DNA from 3 places in the Rhizobium sp. B21/90 genome. Region 3 is predicted to be linked to each of the others. Evidence: predicted binding sites of a transcription regulator. Region 3 holds the regulator's gene; each other region holds the start of a gene.
What was found. The regulator LexA, encoded in region 3, represses DNA repair genes until DNA is damaged. The targets are predictions, from matches to a motif close to TGTTCNNNNTGTGTTCNG.
Positions count from the first base shown of each region.

Region 1: J5278_RS24860 (ImuA family protein) is a predicted target of LexA. The motif match lies at 2,986-3,003, and genes of this name have one in related genera.
Region 2: J5278_RS27240 (ImuA family protein) is a predicted target of LexA. The motif match lies at 2,834-2,851, and genes of this name have one in related genera.

Region 1 covers NZ_CP072163.1:1,483,209-1,491,474, forward strand. Annotated here, with positions in the region: gene J5278_RS24835 (DUF6088 family protein) at 1-6, opposite strand, end outside; gene J5278_RS24840 (hypothetical protein) at 48-419, shown strand; gene J5278_RS24845 (hypothetical protein) at 553-705, shown strand; gene dinB (DNA polymerase IV) at 1,153-2,241, opposite strand; gene J5278_RS24855 (hypothetical protein) at 2,397-2,705, shown strand; gene J5278_RS24860 (ImuA family protein) at 3,069-3,824, shown strand; gene J5278_RS24865 (DNA polymerase Y family protein) at 3,742-5,256, shown strand; gene J5278_RS24870 (error-prone DNA polymerase) at 5,253-8,266, shown strand, end outside.
Region 2 covers NZ_CP072164.1:270,024-278,289, reverse strand. Annotated here, with positions in the region: gene J5278_RS27255 (4'-phosphopantetheinyl transferase superfamily protein) at 1-441, shown strand, start outside; gene cysE (serine O-acetyltransferase) at 501-1,388, shown strand; gene J5278_RS27245 (hypothetical protein) at 1,650-2,399, shown strand; gene J5278_RS27240 (ImuA family protein) at 2,910-3,668, shown strand; gene J5278_RS27235 (DNA polymerase Y family protein) at 3,586-5,100, shown strand; gene J5278_RS27230 (error-prone DNA polymerase) at 5,097-8,266, shown strand, end outside.
Region 3 covers NZ_CP072162.1:2,364,648-2,372,913, reverse strand. Annotated here, with positions in the region: gene gltA (citrate synthase) at 1-278, opposite strand, end outside; gene J5278_RS11255 (ComEC/Rec2 family competence protein) at 580-3,039, shown strand; gene lexA (transcriptional repressor LexA) at 3,020-3,739, opposite strand; gene J5278_RS11245 (VOC family protein) at 3,905-4,789, shown strand; gene kdsA (3-deoxy-8-phosphooctulonate synthase) at 4,786-5,631, shown strand; gene eno (phosphopyruvate hydratase) at 5,779-7,053, shown strand; gene J5278_RS11230 (septum formation initiator family protein) at 7,189-7,500, shown strand; gene pdhA (pyruvate dehydrogenase (acetyl-transferring) E1 component subunit alpha) at 7,658-8,266, shown strand, end outside.

The DNA of each region.
Region 1 (8,266 bases), on a different replicon from region 3:
TGTCATGGGACAGCTCCTGTCATCATCGTACCGCGATATAGCGATGAATGCAATTTTTTCCAAAAATCATGCAAAATCGACGAAAATTACTCGCTTATCTAATTGCGATTGTTAGAGTTATAGCAAATAATTTAAATTCGGTTTTCGGAGAACTGTCGACGCTGGGCGCGGATTTTATCCATTCTATCAATTGCCAGGGCGATGATTCCAATGTCATCGAGACACATCGCTCAGACGGTCTTTCACCCGATCCCAAGTCCCGCCCACTTGCCCGCCGCGGCCTTATGCGGCGGGCGATGGCCAGGCATGCGTCCACAGCATGCAGTTTTGCGTCGGCCGCCTTGGTCAGCACCGGCAGTCTGACGCCGCAGGGGAAGCCACCGCCGCAGCTGACAGTGGTCTTGGCGACGATCGACTAAGCTGCATGCGGGGCAGGCAGGTGGCGGGCGCAGTCACCGACACCAATGTCGCCGGCCTGGATCCGGCAAGGCCCATCAGGCGCGACCAAATGGACGAGCGTCTCAGCGGGCGGCTGGACTGGACGCTGGCGTCATGCCGAGCGATGAGACCCTGCTGCAGAACGCTGCCGATCAGAACGGCAATGTCCCGCCCGCCCGTGCGACCGAGACTGTCGGGCGTGTCTTCATCCTGCGCATGATGGCGGCGTTGTCAGACCATAGGCTACCCCGACAGCGGGTGCCGTGAAAAGAGACGCCAGCGTCAACGAGGAATTTTGTCTTACCCCTTGCCGACAAATCCGTGAACGCGCCGAGAGTGACGAAACGCACCGTGGGCGCTTTGAACCAAGAACCTCGCTATTTCTCGCCAGGCTCTGCCTTCGCGCTGAGATCGAATTTCCGGACCGGTCGATCAGGGTTCCAGGACAGTTTCTCTCCGCAAACAGCTCGTCGGTTTTCGCATGGCTGCGCTGCAACAAAGTCTATTTAATGTGCGGTGAGATCGGATATCTTCACTGTCATCGAAGCGATGCTCCTCCTCCCGCAGCGCTTCGAATTCAGGCGGCCCACTCCTCCTCCCGGGGGCGCCTGTCGGAACAACGGCGCTTCTCCTCCCAAGCCGTTGTTCGGTTCTTTTCGAAAAGCCTGCCGCACCTCCTCCCGCGGCAGGCTTTTTCGTGTCAACACCATCGCGTCAGAGGCCGAGAGCGAGTTGCGGTTCTGCCTCGCGGTCCTCCGTGTTCAGGGATGACAGGGTCACGCCCAGCAATCGCACAGGACGTTTGAACGGGAACACCGAGGCAAGCAGGATCTCCGCGGCCTCTAGCACCATGTCGATATCCGAGACAGGCCCGGACAGGGTTTTGCTGCGGGTCGCCTGGCTGAAGTCCGAATATTTGATTTTGACAGTTACCGTCCTTCCCGTGATGGCGTTGGCCCCGCAATGGCGCCAGACCTTTTCCGCCAACGGCCTGAGCTCGGCCTTGGCCAGATCGAGATCGTCGATGTCCTCGACGAAGGTATCCTCGGCGCCAATGGATTTTCGGAGCCGGTCGGGCCTCACCCGGCGTTCGTCGATGCCGCGGGCGATCCCGTAGAAATAGGGGCCGGACTTGCCGAAAGTCTGCTGGAGGAAGGCAAGCGACTTCGATTTGAGGTCAAGGCCGGTCTCTATGCCGTGCCGTTTCATACGCTCGGCCGTCGCCGGCCCGACGCCATGGAATTTCTTGACGGGGAGGGTCTCTACAAAGCCTGGGCCATTCTTCGGCGTGATCACCGCCTGGCCATTCGGCTTGTTGAGGTCGCTTGCCATCTTGGCCAGAAACTTGTTGTAGGAGATGCCGGCGGATGCATTGAGGCCCGTGACAGCCTTGATCTTCGCGCGGATCTCCAGCGCAATGTCGGTGGCGATCGCCATGCCCTTCAGGTTCTCGGTCACGTCGAGATAGGCCTCGTCGAGCGACAGGGGCTCGATGAGGGGTGTGTATTCAGCAAAGATGTCCCGGATTTGCTGCGACACCTGCCGATAGACCTCGAAGCGTGGCGGCACGAAGATCAGCTCCGGACATTTCCGCCTGGCGGTGACCGACGCCATGGCCGAGTGGACGCCGAAGGTTCGCGCTTCGTAACTTGCCGCCGCCACGACGCCCCTTGCTGCCGATCCGCCCACGGCCAGCGGCCGTCCGCGCAGGTCGGGATTGTCGCGCTGCTCGACCGAGGCATAGAAGGCATCCATGTCGACATGAATGATTTTGCGGTTTGGCGGTAGCGTCACGTCGTTCATGGCGGCCATCTGGGATTGTCGGCGAAACAAAAAGAGAACATATCAGCGTTTCGACCGATATCCAAGACGCCCGATGCTCACCTGCCGGGAAACGAGGAAACCAGCGGGGCCGAGGGACGTTGTGAACGGTGACATCAGCAAGAGGAGATAGCCGCATGGCCGACAACAGCACCCTGACGATCCGAGCCACCTTCGCGACCCGGGCGGCAGCCGATCTGGCGGTCGAGCATCTGGTTCAGCAGCACGGCATCGCAAGGCCGGACATCTTCATCCAATCGACCACCGCTGAAAACACCGTCGGCACGTCGCCATCGGGCGGCGACGTTTCCCACCAAGAGGGCACGCGCGACGATGCGCCGCTCGGCGGCGAAATCGAGGTGTCCGCCGATATCGCCGCCAGCCAGGTTGGCGCTGTCCAACGCAGCCTGGGCGAGGCGGGTGCCATCCGCGTCTCGGGCCGATAGGCGCAGCCAGGCCTTTGCACGACCGCGGCGAATGGCTCTCTCGAATGGGGAGGGGGCCACATCTAACCTTTTCCGGGAAAGGGCAACCGCGTCCCGGTCGCATCCAGGACGCGACCGGACGTTACCGACGTCTTGTCCAGCCGCGTCCACCGATTTTTTTCCTGAGGCCAGACACGGCGCAAGCGGGGTTACGGCGCTGATTCGCCTCGACAATCTTCGTTCTTGCTAAAATTGGAGGAGGATATTCCTATTTTATAGCGACTTGACTCTCGTCGTTCGCCGGAACAGAACGTGAACTCCAATCGATAAAACGGCATGACGTCGTTCTGATGAGCCCCACGAACCGAGAGGATTGCGTGAACGATGACGGCTGCACGCGCGCATGTCATAGCCGATCTGCGCAGCCGCATCGCCGCTCTTGCGCGTGGCCCTGCGACGCCGCTGGAAAGCCTGCCCTTCGGTGTCGGCGAGATCGATGCCGTGCTGCCGGGAGGCGGTCTTGCGCGCGGCGCTCTTCACGAGTTTGCAGGCGGTGGCGCCGGTGCCGTCGATGGCGCCGCCGCCGCCCTGTTCGTTGCCGGGATTGCAGCCCGCACCAAAGGCAAGATCGTCTGGTGTCTGACGCGGCCAGACCTGTTCTTCCCGGCGCTGGCCCAAGCGGGCCTCGATGCCAACCGGGTCATCTTCGTCGAGGGCGATCGGCAGGAGGACGTGCTTGCGTCCATGGAGGAGGCCTTGTCCTATGGCGGCCTCGGCGCGGTCGTGGGGGAGCTCGTCCGACTGCCGATGCTGGAAAGCCGGCGCCTGCAGCTGGCCGCCGAACAGAAGGGGAGCTTGGCCCTCGTCGTTCGCAGATGGCGCCGGCAGACGGAAGCCAACGACTTCGGTCAGCCGACCGCGTCGACCACGCGGTGGCGCGTCAGCGTGCTGCCGTCGGCGGCCTTGCCGGTACCCGGCGTCGGGCGGGCAACCTGGTTGCTGGAGCTGATGAGATCGCGGGCCGGCGCCTGTGCCGAATTTGTCGTGGGAGCGTGTGATGACCAGGGTCGTATCGATCTACCTTCCGGATCTGTCGACGGATCGCATTCGTCGCGCCGCCGATCCGGCCATTCCGGTTGACCAGGCGATTGCCGTGATTGCAAAAAGCGGATCGAAACGCTGGGTGTCGGCCGCCGACGATCCGGCAAGACGGGCAGGCGTGCGCATCGGCATGGCGGCCGCAAAGGCCCAGGCCCTGTTCCAGGGACTGCTGACGATCGAGGCCGACCCGCGGGCCGACGCTGCGGCTCTGGAGCGGATCGCGTTATGGGCGTTGATCCAATATTCGCCCATCGTCGCCGTCGATGCCCCAAACGGTCTCGTCATGGACACGGAGGGTGCCGACCATCTGAAGGGTGGGGAACGTGCCATGCTGACGGGCATCGCCAATCGGTTCACCGCCAAGGGTCTGACGACACGTATCGCCATTGCCGACACGTGGGGCGCGGCGCACGCCTGCGCACGGGCGATCAAAAGGGAAACGGTCATCATACCCAGAGGCGAGACCGTGCGCGCTGTCGAGCGCTTGCCCGTCTGCCTGTTGCGGCTCCCGGACAAGATCGTCGGGGACCTCAGGACCCTCGGCTTTCGCACGATCGGTGAGCTCTCCGTGACGCCGCGCGCACCGCTGACGCTTCGCTTCGGGCCCGAGATCGGGCGACGCTTGGATCAGATCTTCGGCCATGTCCGCGAGCCGATCGAGCCCATCAGGAGCCCTGGGCAGATCGCGGTCGCTCGCACTTTCCAGGACCCGATCGGTGCGGCAGAAACGATCGATAAATATGTCGGGCGCCTGGTCGTCGAACTCTGCGACGAACTTCAAAGACAAGGGCTGGGGGTCCGGCGCGCCGACCTGATCGTCGACACGGTCGACAATGCCCGCCAGGCCATTCGTGCCGGAACGGCAAAGCCCGCAAGGGACGTGGCGTGGCTGACCAAGCTCTTCAAGGACCGCACCGAAAGGATCGATCCCGCTTTCGGCATCGAGAGGCTGACCCTGGTCGCCGTCCTGTCGCAGCCGCTCGAGGAGACCCAGACGGCATCGTCGTTTGTCGAGGACGGTGACGGCGATATCACGCCGCTTGTGGACATCTTCGGCAATCGCGGCCAGCGGGTCTACCGTCTGGCACCGGTCGCATCCGACGTCCCGGAGCGCAGCGTCCGGCGGATTGCCGCCACCGCTGACGATATCGACGTCTTCTGGTCGCATCAGTGGCCGCGTCCGGTCCGCTTGCTTGCCCATCCGGAAGAGGTCGAGGTGATCGCGCTGCTGCCCGACCATCCGCCGGTATCGGTGACGTGGCGGGGCAAGCGCCGGCGGGTCAAACGCGCCGACGGGCCCGAGCGCATCTTCGGCGAATGGTGGCAGCGCACGTCCGAATGGGCGGCGGTTCGCGACTACTTCACCGTCGAGGACGAGGCAGGCGAGCGTCTCTGGATTTTCCGCTCCGGCGACGGTGTCGATGGCGGGACCGGATCCCACGCATGGTATGTCCACGGAATTTTCGCGTGAGATATGCCGAGCTGCAGGTGACCACGCATTTCAGTTTTCTAAGGGGCGCCAGTTCGGCCCACGAGTTGTTTGCAACCGCCAAGGACCTGGGCATCGATGCGATCGGGGTCGTCGATCGCAACTCGCTTGCTGGCATCGTCCGTGCACTCATAGCCTCGCGCGAAACAGGCGTGCGGCTGGTGGTCGGATGTCGCCTCGATCTGGCGGACGGCATGTCGATCCTCGTCTATCCGACCGACCGCGCCGCCTATGCCCGGCTGACGCGGCTCATCACCCTGGGAAAGGCAAGGGGCGGAAAGAACAACTGCGTTCTGCATCTGGACGACGTCGCGATGTATGCCGATGGCCTGCTCGGTATCCTGGTCCCGGACCTTGCCGACGAGACGTGCGCCGTCCAGCTGCGCAAGATGGGCGACGTCTTTGGGGATGGCGCCTACCTCTCCCTGTCACTGAGGCGCCGCCCCAACGACCAGCTGCGCCTGCATGAGCTGTCCAACATGGCCGAACGCCTCAAGGTCAAGACCGTCGTTACCAATGACGTGCTGTTCCACGAGCCGGGCAGGCGGCAACTGCAGGATATCGTCACCTGCATCCGCAACAACACCACCATCGACGCGGTCGGGTTCGAGCGGGAGCGTCATGCCGACAGGTTCCTCAAGCCGCCGGAAGAGATGGCGCGTCTGTTCCCGCGCTACCCGCAAGCGCTGCGGCGAACCATCGAGATTGTCGACCGCTGTCGATTTTCGCTGGAGGAATTGACCTACCAGTATCCGCTGGAAGCCATCGTTCCTGGAAAGTCGGCGCAGCTATCCCTCGAGCACTATGTCTGGCAATGCGTGCCGGATCGCTATCCGGAAGGCCTGCCGCCAAAGACGCTGCAGATCGTCCGCCATGAGCTCGATCTTATCCGGACGATGGAATACGCGCCGTATTTCCTGACGGTCTTCTCGATCGTGCGGTTTGCACGAAGCCAGGGCATCCTTTGTCAGGGGCGCGGCTCGGCTGCAAATTCGGCCGTCTGCTACATTCTTGGCGTCACCTCCATCGATCCCGAAACCAACGATCTGCTGTTTGAGCGCTTCGTCAGCCAGGAGCGGGACGAACCGCCGGACATCGATGTCGATTTCGAGCACGAGCGGCGCGAGGAGGTCATCCAATGGATCTACAGGACCTATGGCCGGGAGAAGGCGGCCCTCTGCGCGACCGTGACACGCTACCGCGCCAAGGGGGCGATCCGCGATGTCGGCAAGGCGCTGGGCCTGCCGGAAGGTCTGATCAAGGCGCTGTCGTCCGGCATGTGGTCGTGGTCGCAAGAGGTGAGCGCCCGAAACGTGAAAGAGCTCAATCTCAATCCGGACGATCGCCGGCTGGTGCTGACCCTGCAGCTGGCTCAGCAGTTGATGGGAGCGCCCCGCCACCTCGGACAGCATCCCGGCGGCTTCGTGCTGACGCGTGACCGCCTCGACGATCTGGTCCCCATCGAGCCGGCCAGCATGAAAGACCGGCAGATCATCGAATGGGACAAGGACGATGTCGAAGCCTTGAAGATGATGAAGGTCGACGTCCTGGCGCTCGGCATGCTGACCTGCATGAGCAAGGCCTTCGATCTCATCCGCAAGCACAAGGACGAAGACCTCGATCTGTCGACGATCCGCCAGGAGGATCCGGCGACCTATGCGATGATCCGCAAGGCCGACACGCTCGGGACGTTTCAGATTGAGTCCAGGGCCCAGATGGCGATGCTGCCGCGTCTGAAGCCGAGGACATTTTACGATTTGGTCGTCCAGGTTGCCATCGTCCGCCCGGGACCAATCCAGGGCGATATGGTCCATCCCTATCTGCGCCGTCGCGAAGGCAAGGAAAAAGTCGAGTATCCCACCCCGGAACTGGAAGCCGTGCTCGGCAAAACGCTGGGCGTGCCACTGTTTCAAGAATCGGCGATGCGGGTCGCGATGGTCTGTGCCGGGTTTACCGGCGGGGAGGCCGACCAATTGCGCAAGAGCATGGCGACCTTCAAGTTCACCGGGGGCGTGTCGAGGTTCAAGGACAAACTGGTCTCGGGCATGGTGCGAAACGGCTACACCGCCGCGTTCGCCGAAAAGACCTTCAGCCAGCTCGAGGGGTTCGGATCCTATGGCTTTCCGGAATCGCATGCGGCTTCCTTCGCGCTGATCGCCTATGCGTCCAATTTTGTGAAGTGCCACTTCCCGGACGTTTTTTGCGCGGCCCTTTTGAACAGTCAGCCCATGGGCTTTTATGCGCCCGCCCAGATCGTCGGCTGTGCGCGTGCCCATGGCGTCGAGATCCGCCCCGTCTGCATCAACCAGTCGCGCTGGGACTGCACGCTGGAACGGATTGGCGATACGGGTCGCCATGCTGTCCGGCTGGGCATGCGGATCGTGAGAGGCCTGGCTGTCGCCAACGCCGCCCGGATCGTTGCCGCGCGCATGAACGCAGAGTTCGGTTCCGTCGATGACCTGTGGCGCCGGTCTGGCGTACCCGCCGCCTCGCTGGTCGAGCTTGCTGAGGCCGATGCGTTCCGGCCGGCCCTGAAGCTCGAGAGACGCGATGCGCTCTGGGCGATAAAGGCGCTGCGCGACGAGCCGCTACCCTTGTTTGCCGCTGCCGCTGCACGCGACATGCAGGCCATCGCTGAGCAGCGCGAGCCCGAGGTCGCGCTCAGGCAGATGACCGAAGGCCATAACGTGGTGGAGGACTACGGCCATACCGGGCTCACGCTTCGCGACCACCCAATCGCCTTTCTCAGAAACGATCTGGCAAAGCGCAGCATCGTGACCTGCGAGGAGGCCATGACCGCCCGGGACGGACGATGGGTCATGACGGCGGGCCTGGTGCTGGTGCGGCAAAAACCGGGCTCGGCCAAAGGCGTGATGTTCATCACGATCGAGGACGAGACCGGTCCCGCCAACATCGTCGTCTGGCCGAAGCTGTTCGAAAAGCGGCGTCGAGTGGTGCTGGGAGCCTCGATGATGGCGATCAACGGGCGAAT
Region 2 (8,266 bases), on a different replicon from region 3:
AAGCCGTCGGTTCAGCCCGGGCCGGGGATCAGCATATCACACGCAGGGGACCTCGCAGTCGTGGCATTCTCAAGCGCGATGGATATTGGGGTCGATGTCGAGACGATTGAGCAGGATGACGCTCTGTTACTCACCGTCATGGGCACTTTGTCGCCGCGAGAGTTGGCATGCCTCTCCACACATCGGATGGCAAAGTCGGAGTTCCTGCTTCGGGCATGGACGCGAAAAGAGGCTGCGGTTAAGGTCGCAGGCTCGGGCCTTTCCATCGATCTTACGAAAGTGTCAGTCGCCGAACAGGAGGGGTGCCGCTTCCAATGCCACTTGCCGGGGGCGGAGATAATCACGGGCACTGATCTGCATTTGGGTTCCGGCTATATTGCCGCGTTGGCGTCGAAGACTTTTATCAATGACGTTGCTCAATATCACATAAAACATTTCTGAGACGCATCAGACGATCAAACCTTGCATTCGGCGAAGTTGAAACGCCCCACGGAGTGCTCATGACGACCTCGCGCCTATTGCCTAACGCCGTTTCACGGGACTTGCGCTCGGCTGTTACGACCTCCAATGAGGACGGCGGTCCGGAAGATCGTGATCGCACCGACGAGATATGGGCGGCCCTTTGCGCGGAGGCCCGGGTGGCGGCTCAAGACGATCCGCGACTGGCCCAGGCGATGGCGCTTAACGTGCTCTCCCACCCTGATTTCGCGCATGGGCTTGCCTATCGCTTTGCGGAGACATTGGCGAACAACGATGTCGGGGCGGATGTGCTGACTCACGTTTCACTGGAGGTCTTTGAGGCCGCCCCCGAGATCGTCGAGTCTGCAATTTCCGATCTTCAGGCAGTTTTCGATCGCGACCCGAGCACTTCCGAACTGCTTGTACCCTTCCTGTACTTCAAAGGGTTCATGGCCCTTCAGGGGCATCGTATCGCGAACTGGCTGTGGCGGCACAACAAAAGGCTTATGGCGCGCCACATTCAAAGCCGAACGTGCGAGGTTTTGTCAATCGACATCCATCCGGCCGCCCGGATGGGATGTGGGATCATGCTCGACCATGGAAATGGGCTCGTCATCGGCGAAACCGCTGTTGTTGAAGACGACGTCTCCATCCTCCAGGATGTTACCTTGGGAGGTACAGGAAAGGAATCCGGTGATCGCCATCCCAAAGTCCGTCGAGGCGCCCTCATCGGAGCGGGTGCGAAAATTCTCGGGAATATCGAGGTTGGCGTAGGCGCAAAGGTTGGAGCGGGTAGTGTGGTCCTGTTGGCGGTCGCGTCCCACACATCTGTTGCAGGCGTTCCTGCCCGCCCGGTCGGCCGGCCGAATTCCGCTTTACCAGGCGTGACGATGGAGCAAACAACAATCGAAAGTGAGTATGTCATCTAAGCCTGGGGTACCTCCCCTCGCGACAGGATTTTCGTGTTGTACGCTATTTTTGACCGCCGTGATCGTCACAGATATCGCGAGGGATAACAAAGGATGGGGTGAAATGACGTTTCGACGTTTCGATTTCTATCAAGGCGGCCGGACAGGCTCCAAGGTTTTAGAGGACAGGATTATACGAGCTGCCAGTTGGGCCTTCCAGGCTGGTTGCAGCCTCGACGGATTAACGTGTATAGCCCGGTCTTTGATGACGAGAAGCGATACATGTCGATCCGCATAGAATTTGAAAAAATCATCCCTATCCTGGCGAAATGGTGGGTCCGAGATACGACGTTCAGCGTACTTGTCGCCTTTTCCAGCATGCTCATGGCGAAGAGCGCAATCGAATACGGCTACGATTTCGCAATGCGCCGTTTCAGATATTTGCCGTCGGAGGCTCCACCAGTCGGCAGTGATTTTGGTCAAACCGAATATCTTGCGGTGTTCGTTTTGATCGTGGCGATCGGCTATCGCTTGTGGGTTGTCAAGGGCACCGCGGCCGAGACGGCAGACCAGGCAACGCGTGAAGCTCTCAACAGCTCATCGACAGGGAGTGTTCTGCAACTGGAGCACAGAAAGGCATTCGCTATCCTGGCGACCGTACCTGAGATCGAGGCACTCAGAGCGCATCCGACCAACTCGCTGGGAATGATGTTAGCTCACGCAAGTGGCGCTCGAGACGTCGTCTGGGACGGGATCTGGTTCAGGCTCGCGAGCAGACATCATGGTGTCAAACGGGGCCTTGTGCTGATTGCGTTCACGGTTTCGGCGGTCGCCGCGCTTGTGATCTTAGTTGTAGCAGCAGGAACGTATGCACAAGCGGGCTTTGGCTCCATATCGGCGTTGACGCTGGCTGCGGAGGGGGTCCTGCTAGTCTTCGCTTCGGCCTCCTACCTAAAGGATCTTGAGCGCTTGAATTCGGCCGGTGCCCTCGTGAGAGAACGCCCACCAATCACCGTCTCTACCAACCCGTGAGGCAGTGGGCTATCATTATTGTCGCCCGCGATAGATAGTTGTGAGGGCGAACCCACACCGTCTGCCAATAGTGTAGCGCAGGGCGCTCCTTGTCGATAGCGACGTGGTGCGGTCCATTAGCTAATTCCTATCGGTTCGTCGACCGGTTTTGCCGATGGAGCCTAGAGCGACAAAACGCCAATCGCCACCACACAAGGTCTGTTGGGCAACAGAGTTCCAAGCAACTGGATTTGCGTCCTTCAGACGATGCAGCGTTGGCCGTGTCGCCAACCCATTTCGGTTCGTATGAACCCGGGGAATGGTAAATAAATGAGTCGGCGAAGTTACTTACCAGAAACCGACCTAGACTACTGATTCGTCTCAACATTCGGCCGACAGCGCTTTAGCGGAGTCTAAATAACCTGATTTAGACCGGCTTGACTCTTTCAACGGAGCGGAACAAAAGAGGAACGTCAACTATTTTCGGGGACATGAAGTCCATGCAACGCGAGCCGGGGAGGTCCGTGAATGATGTCGCGCGCCACCAATCCTCGGGTCATCGAGGAACTCAGAGACCGTATCGCGCACCTTGAGGGGAGTGCGGCGAAAAAGGCCATCGTACTGCCCTTTGGCGTTCGCGAGATGGACGAGCGTCTACCAGGTGGTGGCCTGCCCTATGGAGCTCTTCATGAGATCGCCGGCGGCGGAGCCGGCACGGTGGATGGAGCAGCGGCAGCACTGTTCGCCGCCGGAATTGCCGCGCGCTCGAAGGGCAAGGTCCTTTGGTGCCTGACGAGACCCGATCTCTTCTTCCCCGCTATCGCCCAGGCAGGCCTGCATCCCGACCGCGTGATTTTTTGTGAAGGCGACAAGGAGGAGGACGTCCTTGCCTCCATGGAAGAGGGGCTTTCCTTCGGGGGGCTGGCTGCTGTCGTGGGTGAACTTGTGCGTCTGCCGATGGTGGCATCCCGGCGGCTGCAGTTGGCTGCCGAGAAAACCGGAACCATGGGGCTCGTTGTCCGCAGATGGCGGCGACAGACGGAGGCGTCGGACTTCGGCAATCCGACAGCCTCGACGACAAGATGGAGGGTGAGCGTGCTGCCGTCGGAGGAGTTGCCAGTCGCGGGCGTTGGCCGCCCACGATGGCTGGCAGAGTTGATGCGCGTGAAAGCAGGCGAGTGTGCCGAGTTCGAACTAGGAGCCTGTGATGCCAAGGGTCGTTTGTGTCTACTTCCCCTATCTGCCAACAGACCGGATACGTCGGCATGGAGAGGGAACCGTGCCAGCTAACCAGCCGCTTGTCGTCATTTCGAAATCGGGCTCGAAACGCTGGGTCTCGGCTGCCGACACCGCCGCGCGCATACTCGGCCTCAAGGTCGGGATGCCTGCAAGCAAAGCGCAGGCTGTGGTCTCTAACCTTACGATGATCGATGCAGATCCTGCCGCCGACGCGGCTGCCCTTGAACGCCTGGCGCTGTGGGCGCTCCGGCAATACAGCCCTGTCGTTGCCGTCGACGGCACGGACGGTATCGTCATGGACACCGAAGGCGCCGATCATCTTCAGGGCGGCGAAGCCCTGCTGATTTCCGGGCTGGTCAATGGCTTGAGAGGTCGAGGCCTGACCGCTCGTGCTGCGGTCGCCGATACGTGGGGAGCAGCGCACGCGATCACCCGCCTGACATCGGCGGAAACGACCGTTGTTCCGCTAGGCGGCGTGGCGAAAGCAGTCACTCGCCTGCCGATCCACTGTCTCCGGCTCGCCCCGGACACGATCCACGGTTTGCGGGTGATGGGCGTCGAGACGGTCGGTGAACTCTCCGCGATGCCTCGCGCGCCGTTGACGCTGCGATACGGCCCGGAGGTCGGTAGGCGGCTAGATCAACTGTTCGGGCGGATGGCAGAACCCATCGAGCCTCTGCGGACACCAGAGCTGGTCGAGGTGGCCAAGAACTTTCAGGAGCCGATCGGCGCCGCGGAGACAATCGCCAAATATGTACGCCGACTGGTTGGCGAACTGACATCCAAACTGGAAGAGCGCGGCCTTGGCGTCAGACGTTCCGATCTTGTCATCCACCGCGTCGACAACACGCGGCAGTGTGTTCGAGCGGGGCTTGCAAAACCGGTCAGGGATCCCGCTCGGCTGTCAAAGCTGCTTTGCGACCGCATCGAAAAGATCGACCCGGGCTTCGGGATCGAACGGCTCGTCCTTGTTGCCTTGATCGTGGAGCCATTGGAGGAGCGACAGGTCGCGTCGTCGCTCATCGAGGAGCTGGTTGTCGATGTCACACCGCTCGTCGACATTCTCGGCAACCGCGGCCAACGTCTCTACCGGGTCACGCCGGTCGCCTCCGACGTTCCGGAACGGTCGGTGATGCGCATCGGTCCGACGGCCGACGAAACCGGGGCGACATGGGCCGCCAAATGGCCAAGGCCATCGCGGCTGCTGGCGAACCCGGAGCGGATCGACGTGACCGCTTTGCTCCCCGACCAGCCACCTGCCGTGTTCACCTGGCGCGGCAAGCGTCGGAGGGTAAAGCGAGCAGACGGGCCGGAGCGCATCTTTGGGGAATGGTGGGTTCGCCCGAGAGAGCACGCCGCCGTACGGGACTACTTCGTCGTGGAGGATGAGGCGGGTGAACGCTACTGGGTCTACCGTGCCGGCGATGGCGTGGATACCGACACGGGCTCGCACCTCTGGTTTCTACATGGGGTGTTCGGATGAGGTATGCCGAACTTCAGGTCACCACACATTTCTCGTTCCTGCGGGGCGCCAGTTCTTCGGAGGAACTGTTCGCCACTGCGGCAGCGCTTGGCATTGACGCCGTGGGTGTTGTCGATCGCAACTCGCTGGCCGGCATCGTGCGCGCCTGGGAGGCGGCGAAGACCACCGGAGTGCGATTGGTTGTCGGCTGTCGTCTCGATCTTTCTGACGGCATGTCGATCCTGGTTTACCCGACCGACCGGCCGGCCTACTCGAGACTGACGCGGCTGCTTTCGCTCGGAAAGAGCCGGGGCGGCAAGGGCAAGTGCATTCTCGATGTCTCCGATGTGGAAGCCTATAACGGCGGACTGATTGCCATCCTTATCCCTGATGAGGCCGACGAGACCACTGCCGGCCAGCTCAGGAAGCTCGCTGCGATCTTTGGAGACAGGGCCTACGTTTCGCTCTGCCTGCGCCGTCGCCCCAACGATCGCCTGCGGCTCCATAACCTGTCGAACATGGCCGCACGCCACAAGGTCAAGACGGTCATCACCAATGACGTCCTGTTTCACGATCCCAGTCGCCGGCAGCTGCAGGACATCGTCACCTGCATCCGCAACCGCACCACCATCGACAGCGTCGGCTTCGATCGCGAGCGGCATGCCGATCGGTTCTTAAAAGCACCGGAAGAGATGCATCGGCTGTTTTCGGAATATCCTGAAGCGCTGGCGCGAACGCGGGAAATCGTTGATCGCTGTCGTTTCGACATGAGCGAGCTCCAATATCAGTACCCGGAAGAGGCGCTTGTGCCGGGGCTCGACGCGCAGCAGTCGCTGACCAAATTCGCCTGGGAAGGCGCCGCAACCCGGTACCCCGAGGGGATCCCCGACAAAGTCCGCAAGGCGATCCTGCACGAACTCGAGCTCATCCGGGTGATGAAATACGCCGCTTACTTCCTGACCGTCTACAGCATCGTCCGGTTTGCCCGGTCGCAAGGCATCCTCTGCCAGGGCCGGGGATCGGCGGCGAACTCGGCGGTTTGTTACTGCCTCGGCATCACCAGCATCAATCCGGAGACGGGTGACCTGCTGTTCGAGCGGTTCGTCTCGATGGAACGTGACGAACCGCCGGATATCGACGTTGATTTCGAGCATTCCCGTCGCGAGGAGGTCATCCAGTGGATATACGAGACCTATGGCCGCTCACGCTCGGCGCTCTGTTCCACCGTCACCCGCTACCGCGCCAAGGGCGCACTGCGCGATGTCGGCAAGGCATTGGGCCTGCCTGAAGATCTGATCACCCAACTGTCCTCCGGCGTCTGGGGCTGGTCGGAAGGGGTCGGCGAGAAGCAGCTCAAAGAGAATAACATGAACATGGCCGACTATCGCCTGAAGCTGGCGCTGGACCTTAGTGCCCAGCTGATGGGCGCGCCCCGCCATCTTGGCCAGCATCCGGGCGGTTTCGTTCTGACGCAGGACAGGTTGGATGATCTGGTGCCGATCGAACCGGCATCGATGAAGGACCGTCAGGTGGTGGAGTGGGACAAGGACGATATCGAGGCCCTCAAATTCATGAAGGTCGACGTGCTGGCGCTCGGGATGCTGACCTGCATGGCGAAATCGTTCGAGCTGCTTGGTGAGCACAAGGATATTCCCATGGGCCTTTCCGATGTCGAGCAGGAGGATCCGGCCACCTACGCGATGATCCGCAAGGCCGATACGCTCGGCACGTTCCAGATCGAAAGCCGCGCGCAGATGGCGATGCTGCCGCGCCTGAAACCTCGCACATTTTATGATCTCGTCGTGCAGGTGGCCATTGTCCGGCCGGGACCCATCCAGGGCGACATGGTGCATCCGTATCTGAGGCGGCGTGAGGGCAAGGAGAAGGTCGAGTACCCGACGCCCGAGCTCGAAGCCGTTCTGGGTAAAACGCTCGGCGTCCCGCTGTTTCAGGAAAGTGCGATGAAAGTCGCGATGACCTGCGCCGGATTTACCGCGGGAGAAGCCGATCAGTTGCGCCGGGCAATGGCGACGTTCAAGTTCACGGGCGGGGTGTCGAAGTTCAAGGACAAGCTCGTCGAAGGCATGGTCAAGAACGGCTACACCCGCGAATTTGCCGAGAAGACATTTACCCAGCTTGAAGGGTTTGGCTCCTATGGCTTTCCGGAAAGCCATGCCGCCAGTTTTGCGCTGATCGCCTATGCAAGCTCGTGGGTGAAGTGTCATCACCCGGATGTCTTTTGTGCTGCCTTGCTCAACAGCCAGCCGATGGGTTTTTACAGCGTCGCGCAGATCGTCCAGGACGCCCGGAACCACGGCGTCGAAGTCCGCCCGGTCTGCGTCAACCGCTCCCGCTGGGACTGCACCATGGAACGGATCGGCAATTCCGACCGCTTCGCTGTTCGTCTCGGCATGCGTGTTGTCAAGGGATTGTCCACCAACGACGCCGCACGCATTATCCTGGCGCGAGCCGAACAGCCGTTCGTATCCGCTGATGACATGTGGCGACGCTCCGGCGTGTCTCCGTCGTCGCTGGTCAAGCTAGCGGAGGCAGATGCTTTCCTGCCGTCGCTGCAACTGGAGCGGCGCCAGGCACTCTGGGATATCAAGGCGCTCCGGGATGAACCCCTGGAGCTTTGGGCGGCCGCCGCTGAGCGCGAAGCCAAGGTGATCGCCGAGATGCAGGAGCCTGAAGTGGCGCTGAAATCGATGACCGAGGGCAGGGAGGTCGTCGAGGACTACTCACACACGGGCCTCACATTGCGGGCGCACCCGGTGTCGTTTCTCCGAAAAGACCTCGACCGAAAAGGCATCGTCCCCTGCGCCGAGGCGATGGCGCAACGCGACGGGAAATGGCTCTGGACTGCGGGTCTCGTTCTCGTGCGACAGCGGCCGGGATCGGCAAAAGGCGTCATGTTCCTCACGCTGGAAGACGAGTCCGGCATCGTCAATGCAGTGGTCTGGCCATCGCTGTTCGAACGCCAGCGGCGGGTCCTGATGACAGCGAGCATGATGGCCATCAATGGCCGTATCCAGCGGGAAGGCGAGGTCGTTCACCTCGTTGCCCAGCGCCTGTTCGATTTCTCCGCCGACCTGTCGAGCATTGGTAATCGTGACGGCGACTTCCCGCTTCCCCACGGCCGCGGCGATCAGGTCAAGCACGGAGGGGGCCCCGATCCACGGGACAA
Region 3 (8,266 bases):
CCGTAGAGAAGCAGGTAGCAGACTTCCAGGAAGTCACCCTTTTCGGCCAGCTGCTCGATAGGGTAGCCGCGATGCAGCAGAACGCCTTCGTCACCATCGATATAGGTGATCTTGGATTCGCACGATGCGGTCGAGGTGAAGCCGGGGTCGTAAGTGAAGGAAGCGGTATTCTTGTAGAGTGCGCCAATGTCGAGGACGCTCGGACCGATGGTACCGGCCTTCACCGGCAGATCGACAGTCTTATCACCCCAGGTCAGTTTCGCGCTTTGTTCCGTCATGAGAGCCTCCAAGATTTGGCGGGTTGGTGCCTTAAAAAAGCACCAAAGGGTTAAGCGTCTAAAGATTAGCTATATGATCCAGAGGCTAATGCCAAGTTACCCTGACCGGTATTTGTGCATCGCGGTATCAACTTTTGGGCAGCGCCTCCGCCATGACTGCGATGCCTTTAAAGCCCGATCTGCGGCATTCCAGAAGCGACGTTCCCGCGGGACGCATTTCAATCGATTTCAGTTGAATTGTTCGAGCAAAGGTTGCAAAAATACCCTGGGCTTGAAGATTGCGAGCGGGGCTGACTGGCGAATGGCAGAGTTGGACGCGCGCGAGAGGCAAGGTCATCGCCAGGTATTTCTCGGCCTCGCCGAGCGTTCGCGCGCTACTGTCAACGCCGTTGCCAAGCTTGGACGGATGCCTGCCCGCACGCAACACGCCGTGCCGTGGCCGAAGCGCGCTGCCCTTTCGCTCAACGGGTGGCGAATCGCAACCGCGGGGATGATTGCCGAAGAGGCCGCCCACGGTCGCGCAATGCTGTTTGCGCCCGTCTACATCGGCTGCGGAGCCATAATCTGGTTCGAGCTTCCGGGCAATCCGCCGGTGACGGGCATTGCGGCGGTCTTCCTGGTGCTCGCCGCCGTCTGCCTCCTGAAACACAATCTGAGCCCAACGTTGCGGCATCTGGCGTTCGCAGCGGCGCTGGGCCTGCTCGGCATGCTTCTCGCTGAATGGGAGACATGGCGAGCGTCGACGATCATGCTGGACTCGCCCGTGACTACCACCATCACCGGTCAGGTTCAGCGCCGCGAAGTGGACGACAAAGGGCGGTGGCGCTACGTGCTGGATCTGCTGGCGACAGACGCGCCTGTCGTTCGGCGGCCACCGGAGCAGATATCCCTTCTCGTGCGCGGCCAGGATGTACCGTTCGAACTCGGAGATGTGGTTGAGGGCAGGGCCCGGTTGAGCCCGCCAGCCGGCCCGGCGCTGCCCGGCCTCCACGATTTTGCCTTCACTGCCTATTTCGAAGGCACCGGTGCCAACGGTTTCTTCTACGGTACGCCGCAACTGATGATGGCCAGCGTCGATGACACCAGCGAGCGAACGACGCTCCAAAGGACCGACCGCTGGCTGACTGGGCTGCGCGGCCATATCGGCGACCGAATCCGCTCGATCCTGCCCGGCGACACCGGCGCCTTCGCGGCTTCGCTGGTCAACGACGAACGTCGGGCGATTTCGCCTGAAACGACGGATGCCCTAAGAGTGTCCGGCCTCGCTCATATCATTGCCATCTCGGGACTGAATATGGCTTTGTCGGCCGGTATCTTCTATGTCGGCCTCCGGCATGCACTGAGCCTGTTTCCCGGATTGGCGCAGGCTTTTCCGACCAAGAAAATTGCAGCCATCGGTGCGCTGATCACCGTCACCGCCTATTATTTCATTTCCGGCTTCGGTGTATCGGCCGAACGGGCCTTCATCATGATGGCGATCATGCTGGTCGCGGTGCTGTTCGACAGACCATCCTTCAGCCTGCGCAATGTCGCCCTTTCGGCTATCGCCATTCTAGTGCTCTCGCCGTCGCAGATCCTCGGCCCGAGTTTCCAGATGTCCTATGCGGCGACCATCGCCCTTGTATCCGGCTATTCGCTATGGAAGCGACGTCCGCCCCGCGAGCGGCGGTTTGCTGCTTTCCGGGCACCGATGCCGGTGCTGGCGGTCAGCCGCTTCTTCACCGGCATCGCCATGACGTCGTTCATCGGCGGCGCGTCGACGGCAATCTTCTCGATCGAACACTTTCACCGGCTGGCGACCTATGGCCTCGTTGCCAATCTCGCCGCCATGCCGGTGGTGTCATTCATCGTCATGCCGGTCGGCATGCTTGCCATGCTGATGATGCCCTTCGGCCTCGACGGCGTGTTCTGGCTTGTCACCGGTTGGGGACTTGATATCGTCATGGTCATCGCAAAGACGGTGGCTGCATGGGGCGGCAATGTGCCCTTCGCGCGCCTGCCTAGCGGACTTTTCCCGACCATCATTGCCGGCTTCATGCTGATGACGGTGCTGCGAACGCCCATGCGCCATGCCGGCGCGTTGCTGATTGCGGCCTCGGTGACTTTTGCCGCCTTCCAACCGTCTCTCCAGAAATCGGAACTGCTGATTTCGGAGGATGGCGAACTGGTCGCCATGTTCCGGCAGGGGAGACTCGAGCGCAATCGTGAGCGCCCCCCGGATTTCATCTATCAGCAATGGCAGCGAGCCCTGCCGGTGTCAGAGGATACGCCGCCGCAAATGCTGCCGCCGGACAACTCGACCCCGCCCCATTCCGTTCGTGGCCGCCCCTCGACCCGTATGGATGCGGAGCATCAGGCCACATTGCGATCAGCAATGGAAACTGCTCTGGACAATGCGGTCGACGGCGGGTTTGCCTGCCATGGTCGCGATTGGTGCGTTGCCATGCTCGAGACGGGCGCGATGCTGGTGACTATCTCCGATGCGGCTTATCTGGGGCCGGCCTGCGATACCGCCGACATTGTCATCACGCCGGTCAAACTTCGCCTTGATCTCTGTCGGTCCGGTGCAGTGCTCTACACCGGCGCATCGCTACGCAAAACAGGTTCCATCGAGGTCAACTTGATATCTCCTGAGCCAAAGTTCATCACCGCGTTCAGCGCCCTTGACCGTCCATGGGAGAGGCATCGAGCCTATGACTGGCGAAAGCCGGCCTTCACCGGTACCGATGCCACGTCACCGGTCAGTGATACCGGCGGATAAGTCCGACAAGTCGCCCCTGGATCTTTACCCTGTCCGGGCCGAAGATGCGGGTCTCGTAAGCCGGATTGGCTGCCTCGAGTGCAATGGAGGCACCCTTGCGCCTAAAGCGCTTGAGCGTTGCTTCCTCGTCATCGACGAGGGCGACAATAATGTCGCCGGGGCTCGCCGTACTGGCATTGCGGATGATGACCGTATCGCCGTCGAAGATGCCGGCCTCGATCATCGAATCGCCTCGCACTTCGAGCGCGTAATGCTCGCCGGCGCCGACCATATCGGCGGGGACCATGATGTCGTGGGTGTTGTTCTGGATCGCGGCGATGGGAACACCGGCGGCGATGCGGCCCATGACCGGCAGCGAGACGGAGCCGCTGCGGTCGTCGACTGCGGGCTTTGTCGGCGCTGCGGCGACCGCCGGCGTCTTGCCAAGGCTGCCTTCGATGACGCTCGGCGAAAAGCCGCGCCGTGGCTGCGCATTCGGGTTATAGGCCTCGGGAAGCTTGATGACCTCGATGGCACGCGCCCGGTTCGGCAGGCGGCGAATGAAGCCGCGTTCCTCCAGTGCCGTGATCAGCCTATGGATACCCGATTTCGACGCCAGATCCAGCGCGTCCTTCATTTCATCGAAAGAAGGCGGCACGCCGGACTCTTTCATTCGTTCGTGAATGAAGAGAAGCAGTTCCTGTTGCTTGCGCGTCAACATCGTTTTTCGTGCTCCAAGTGCGAAACAAAGCCAGAACGGACACTATATGTTCCATATGTGTTCCGCAAGTGACTAAATCTTTGTGAACGCCGTTGGAATAATCGCATTTTTGGAAGATCATGTCGCGCTGCCGTCGCTGACGGCTTCGCAGGGTGGAGACAAACCATGACAGCAGCCTATCCAATCGACCATCTGGTCCTGCCGACCTGCGATATAGCCTCTGCGCGCCAGCGGCTGAGCAAGCTTGGCTTCACTGTCGCTGCCGATGCACGGCATCCCTTTGGTACTGAAAATGCTTGCGTTTTCTTCGCCGACAAGACCTATCTCGAGCCACTCGGCATTGCCAGTCTCTCGGAGTGCGAGGCGTCGGCGCTGGCCGGCAATGTCTTCGTCGCGCGCGACCAGGCTTTCCGGTTTCGCGTCGGCGACGATGGTTTTTCCTCCATTGCCTTCGCAACCGGCAATGCTGAAAGCGACCAGCAGCGCTTTCGCGACCGCGGGGTCTCGGCCGGCAAGATCCTCGAGTTCGAAAGGCCGATGCGCATGCCGGACGGGTCCGAATCGATTGCCGGCTTTCGCCTTGCTTTCGCCGCAGATTTGCGTGCCCCGGATTTCTTCGTTTTCACCTGCGAGCGCATTAATGCGATGCCGACGGATCGCAGCGCGCTGGAGAGGCATCCGAACGGCGTTCTCGGCATTTCGCGCATTGTGCTGTCCTGCGCCAGCCCGGAGGCGTTTTCCGGGCTCATCAGCCAAGTTGGCAATGGTGCCGCAATCGCTCCGCATTCCTTTGGCATCACAGCATCGGCAGCCAATGTGGAAATCGACATCTTGAGCGGCGAGGGGATGGAGGCCTTCTATGAGGCGGCGCCATCCGGTGAAGATGCGGGCCTGCGGGGGCGGGCAATCGTCTTTGCGGTTCGCGATCTTTCCGTGACAGAAGCGCATTTGGCTGGTAACGGCGTGACCTACACACGCAAGAGCAACACTATTCTGGTGAAGGCCGCTCCCGGGCAGGGGGCATTGTTTGCCTTCGAGGAGACAGCATGAGCCATTCGACAAATTCGGACGTGGTCGCCGGCGAAGGCCCCGGCAAGGTCACTTTCTCCAACAGCAAGCGCCTCTCGCTGATTGCCGGTCCCTGCCAGATGGAGAGCCGCGATCATGCCTTCACGATAGCCGGCAAGCTCAAGGAACTCTGCGCCTCGCTTGGCATCGGGCTCGTCTACAAGTCGTCCTTCGACAAGGCCAACCGCACATCCCTGTCCGCCCAGCGTGGCCTTGGGCTGGAAGCGGCTCTGGAGATCTTCGGCGAGCTGAAGAAGGAATACGGTTTCCCGGTGCTCACCGACATCCACACGGAGGAGCAGTGCGCCCTTGTCGCCAAGACCGTGGATGTCCTGCAGATCCCGGCCTTCCTGTCACGCCAGACCGATCTTCTGGTCGCTGCCGCCAGGACCGGCCGCATCATCAACGTCAAGAAGGGTCAGTTCCTCGCCCCCTGGGACATGAAGAACGTGCTGGCCAAGCTTAACGACAGCGGTAACCCGAACATCCTGCTCTGTGAACGCGGCGCATCCTTCGGCTACAACACGCTGGTCTCCGACATGCGCTCGCTGCCGATCATGGCGGCGATGGGCGCTCCGGTGATCTTCGATGCTACCCACTCCGTGCAGCAGCCCGGCGGCCAGGGCGGGTCCTCCGGGGGCCAGCGCGAATTCGTGGAAACCCTTGCCCGCGCGGCCGTTGCCGTCGGCGTCGCCGGCGTGTTTATCGAAACCCACGAGGACCCCGACCATGCGCCGTCCGATGGCCCCAACATGGTGCATCTGAAAGATATGCCGAAGCTGCTCGAAAAGCTGCTGGCATTCGACGCCATCGCCAAGGCCTAGCATCTGCGGGAGCGTTCAACAGGCTGACATGATCTTGGTTTAGTCGGCTATGACGTTCCCTCATTCGAAGCGCGTGATGGCATTGTAATTGTCACGCCTTCGATTTAGAGATTTCAATCGATTATAACCAGCGAGCAGGAACCAGCCATGACCGCAATCACCGACATTATCGCCCGCGAGATTCTCGACAGCCGCGGCAACCCGACTGTCGAAGTCGACGTATATCTGGAAGACGGCAGCATGGGTCGCGCCGCAGTCCCGTCGGGCGCCTCGACAGGTGCCCACGAGGCAGTCGAATTGCGCGATGGTGGCTCGCGTTACCACGGCAAGGGCGTCGAAAAGGCTGTAGAAGCCGTCGATACCGAGATTTTTGAGGCCATCGGCGGTCTCGATGCTGAAAACCAGATCCAGATCGACAACCTGATGATCGAGCTGGATGGCACGGCCAACAAGTCCCGCCTCGGCGCCAACGCCATCCTCGGCGTATCGCTCGCCGTCGCCAAGGCCGCCGCCCAGAGCGCCGACCTGCCGCTCTATCGCTATGTCGGCGGCGCCTATGCCAGCCTTCTGCCTGTGCCGATGATGAACATCATCAACGGCGGTGCCCATGCCGACAACCCGATCGACTTCCAGGAATTCATGATTCTCCCCGTCGGTGCAGAAACCTTCTCCGATGCCGTCCGCATGGGCTCCGAAGTTTTTCACGTGCTGAAGAAGGAACTGTCGGCCCAGGGTCACAACACCAATGTCGGCGACGAAGGCGGTTTCGCACCGGGCCTGAAAAGCGCGCCGGAAGCCCTGGACTTCATCATGAAGTCGATCGAGAAGGCCGGCTATCGTCCCGGCGAAGACATCTACCTCGGCCTCGATTGTGCTGCGACAGAGTTCTTCAAGGACGGCAAGTACGTTCTCGAAGGCGAAGGTCGCACGCTGGAGCCGGGCGCCATGGCTGAATACCTTGCCGAACTCGCTGCCAAGTACCCGATCCTGTCGATCGAAGACGGCATGTCCGAAGACGATTGGGAAGGCTGGAAGACGCTGACAGAGCTGGCCGGCAAGACCACCCAGCTGGTCGGCGACGATCTGTTCGTTACCAATTCCTCGCGCCTTCGCGACGGTATCAAGATGGGCGTTGCCAACTCGATCCTCGTCAAGGTCAACCAGATCGGCACGCTGACCGAAACGCTCGACGCCGTCGAAACGGCCCACAAGGCCGGCTATACAGCCGTCATGTCGCACCGCTCTGGCGAAACCGAGGATTCGACGATTGCCGATCTCGCGGTCGCCACCAACTGCGGTCAGATCAAGACCGGCTCGCTGTCGCGCTCGGACCGTCTTGCCAAGTACAACCAGCTGATCCGCATCGAGGAAATGCTCGGTCCGCAGGCCCGCTACGCCGGCACGTCCATCCTGCGCGGCTGATACCAGACGCATTCGCTTTTCTACCAACCGCGCCTTCGGGCGCGGTTTTTTAGTCGATCTCGCAACACGGTCAACGGACGGTTAATCTCTGCCGTCTAGTGTCGCTCACACGGGTACAGCGTATGGGCAAACGGCATGTGGACAAAATATCATAAGAAGAAGCGGCTTGGTCACCTGGTGCTTCCAGCCATCACCGTCGCCTTCGTATCCTATTTCGGCTACCACTGCGTCCATGGCGATTACGGCCTGCGGGCGACCGAAGTATTCGAGCAACAGCGACTGGCCCGCTCCAAGGATCTGGCCGATCTCGTTGCCAAGCGACAGCACCTCGAAAAGGAGGTTGCCCTGCTCAGCGACGGATCGCTCGACAAGGACATGCTTGATGAAAAGGCCCGTTACCAGCTCGATTATTCCAAGGCCGACGAAATCGTCATCTTCAACAAATAGCGCGATTAACTGAATTTCAGTTAATCGGAGATTTTATTTATTTTTCAGTGACTTATATCGAATACTAGCCATGCGTTTATGGCATTGCTGCATCTGTTAATCTTCCCTATGTTACGCGTCACCATTGATCGATGCTTATCACACAGGGGAGGGTTGAATGGCGCCGAAAATCGCGTCCGTTTCCAACCGGAAAACGTCCAAGTCAGCACGTGTTGAAACCAACGGCGGTCCTATAGCCGATTTCGATCGCGACGAAGAGCTGAAAGCCTACCGCGAAATGCTGCTCATCCGGCGCTTCGAGGAAAAGGCCGGACAGTTGTACGGCATGGGGTTCATCGGCGGATTCTGTCACCTCTACATCGGCCAGGAAGCTGTCGTCGTCGGCATGCAGATGGCCCAGAAGGAAGGCGATCAGGTCATTACGGCCTATCGCGACCACGGCCACATGCTCGCTTGCGGCATGGAAGCGCGTGGTGTCATGGCCGAGCTGACTGGTCGCAGCAGCGGCTATTCGCACGGCAAGGGCGGCTCGATGCACATGTTCTCGAAAGAGAAGCATTTCTACGGCGGTCACGGTATCGTCGGTGCGCAGGTTTCGCTCGGCACCGGGCTCGCTTTCGCCAACAAATACCGTGGTAATGACAGCGTCTCGGTCGCCTATTTCGGCGACGGTGCGGCCAACCAGGGCCAGGTCTACGAGAGCTTCAACATGGCTGCTCTCTGGAAGCTGCCGATCGTCTATATCATCGAGAACAACCACTACGCC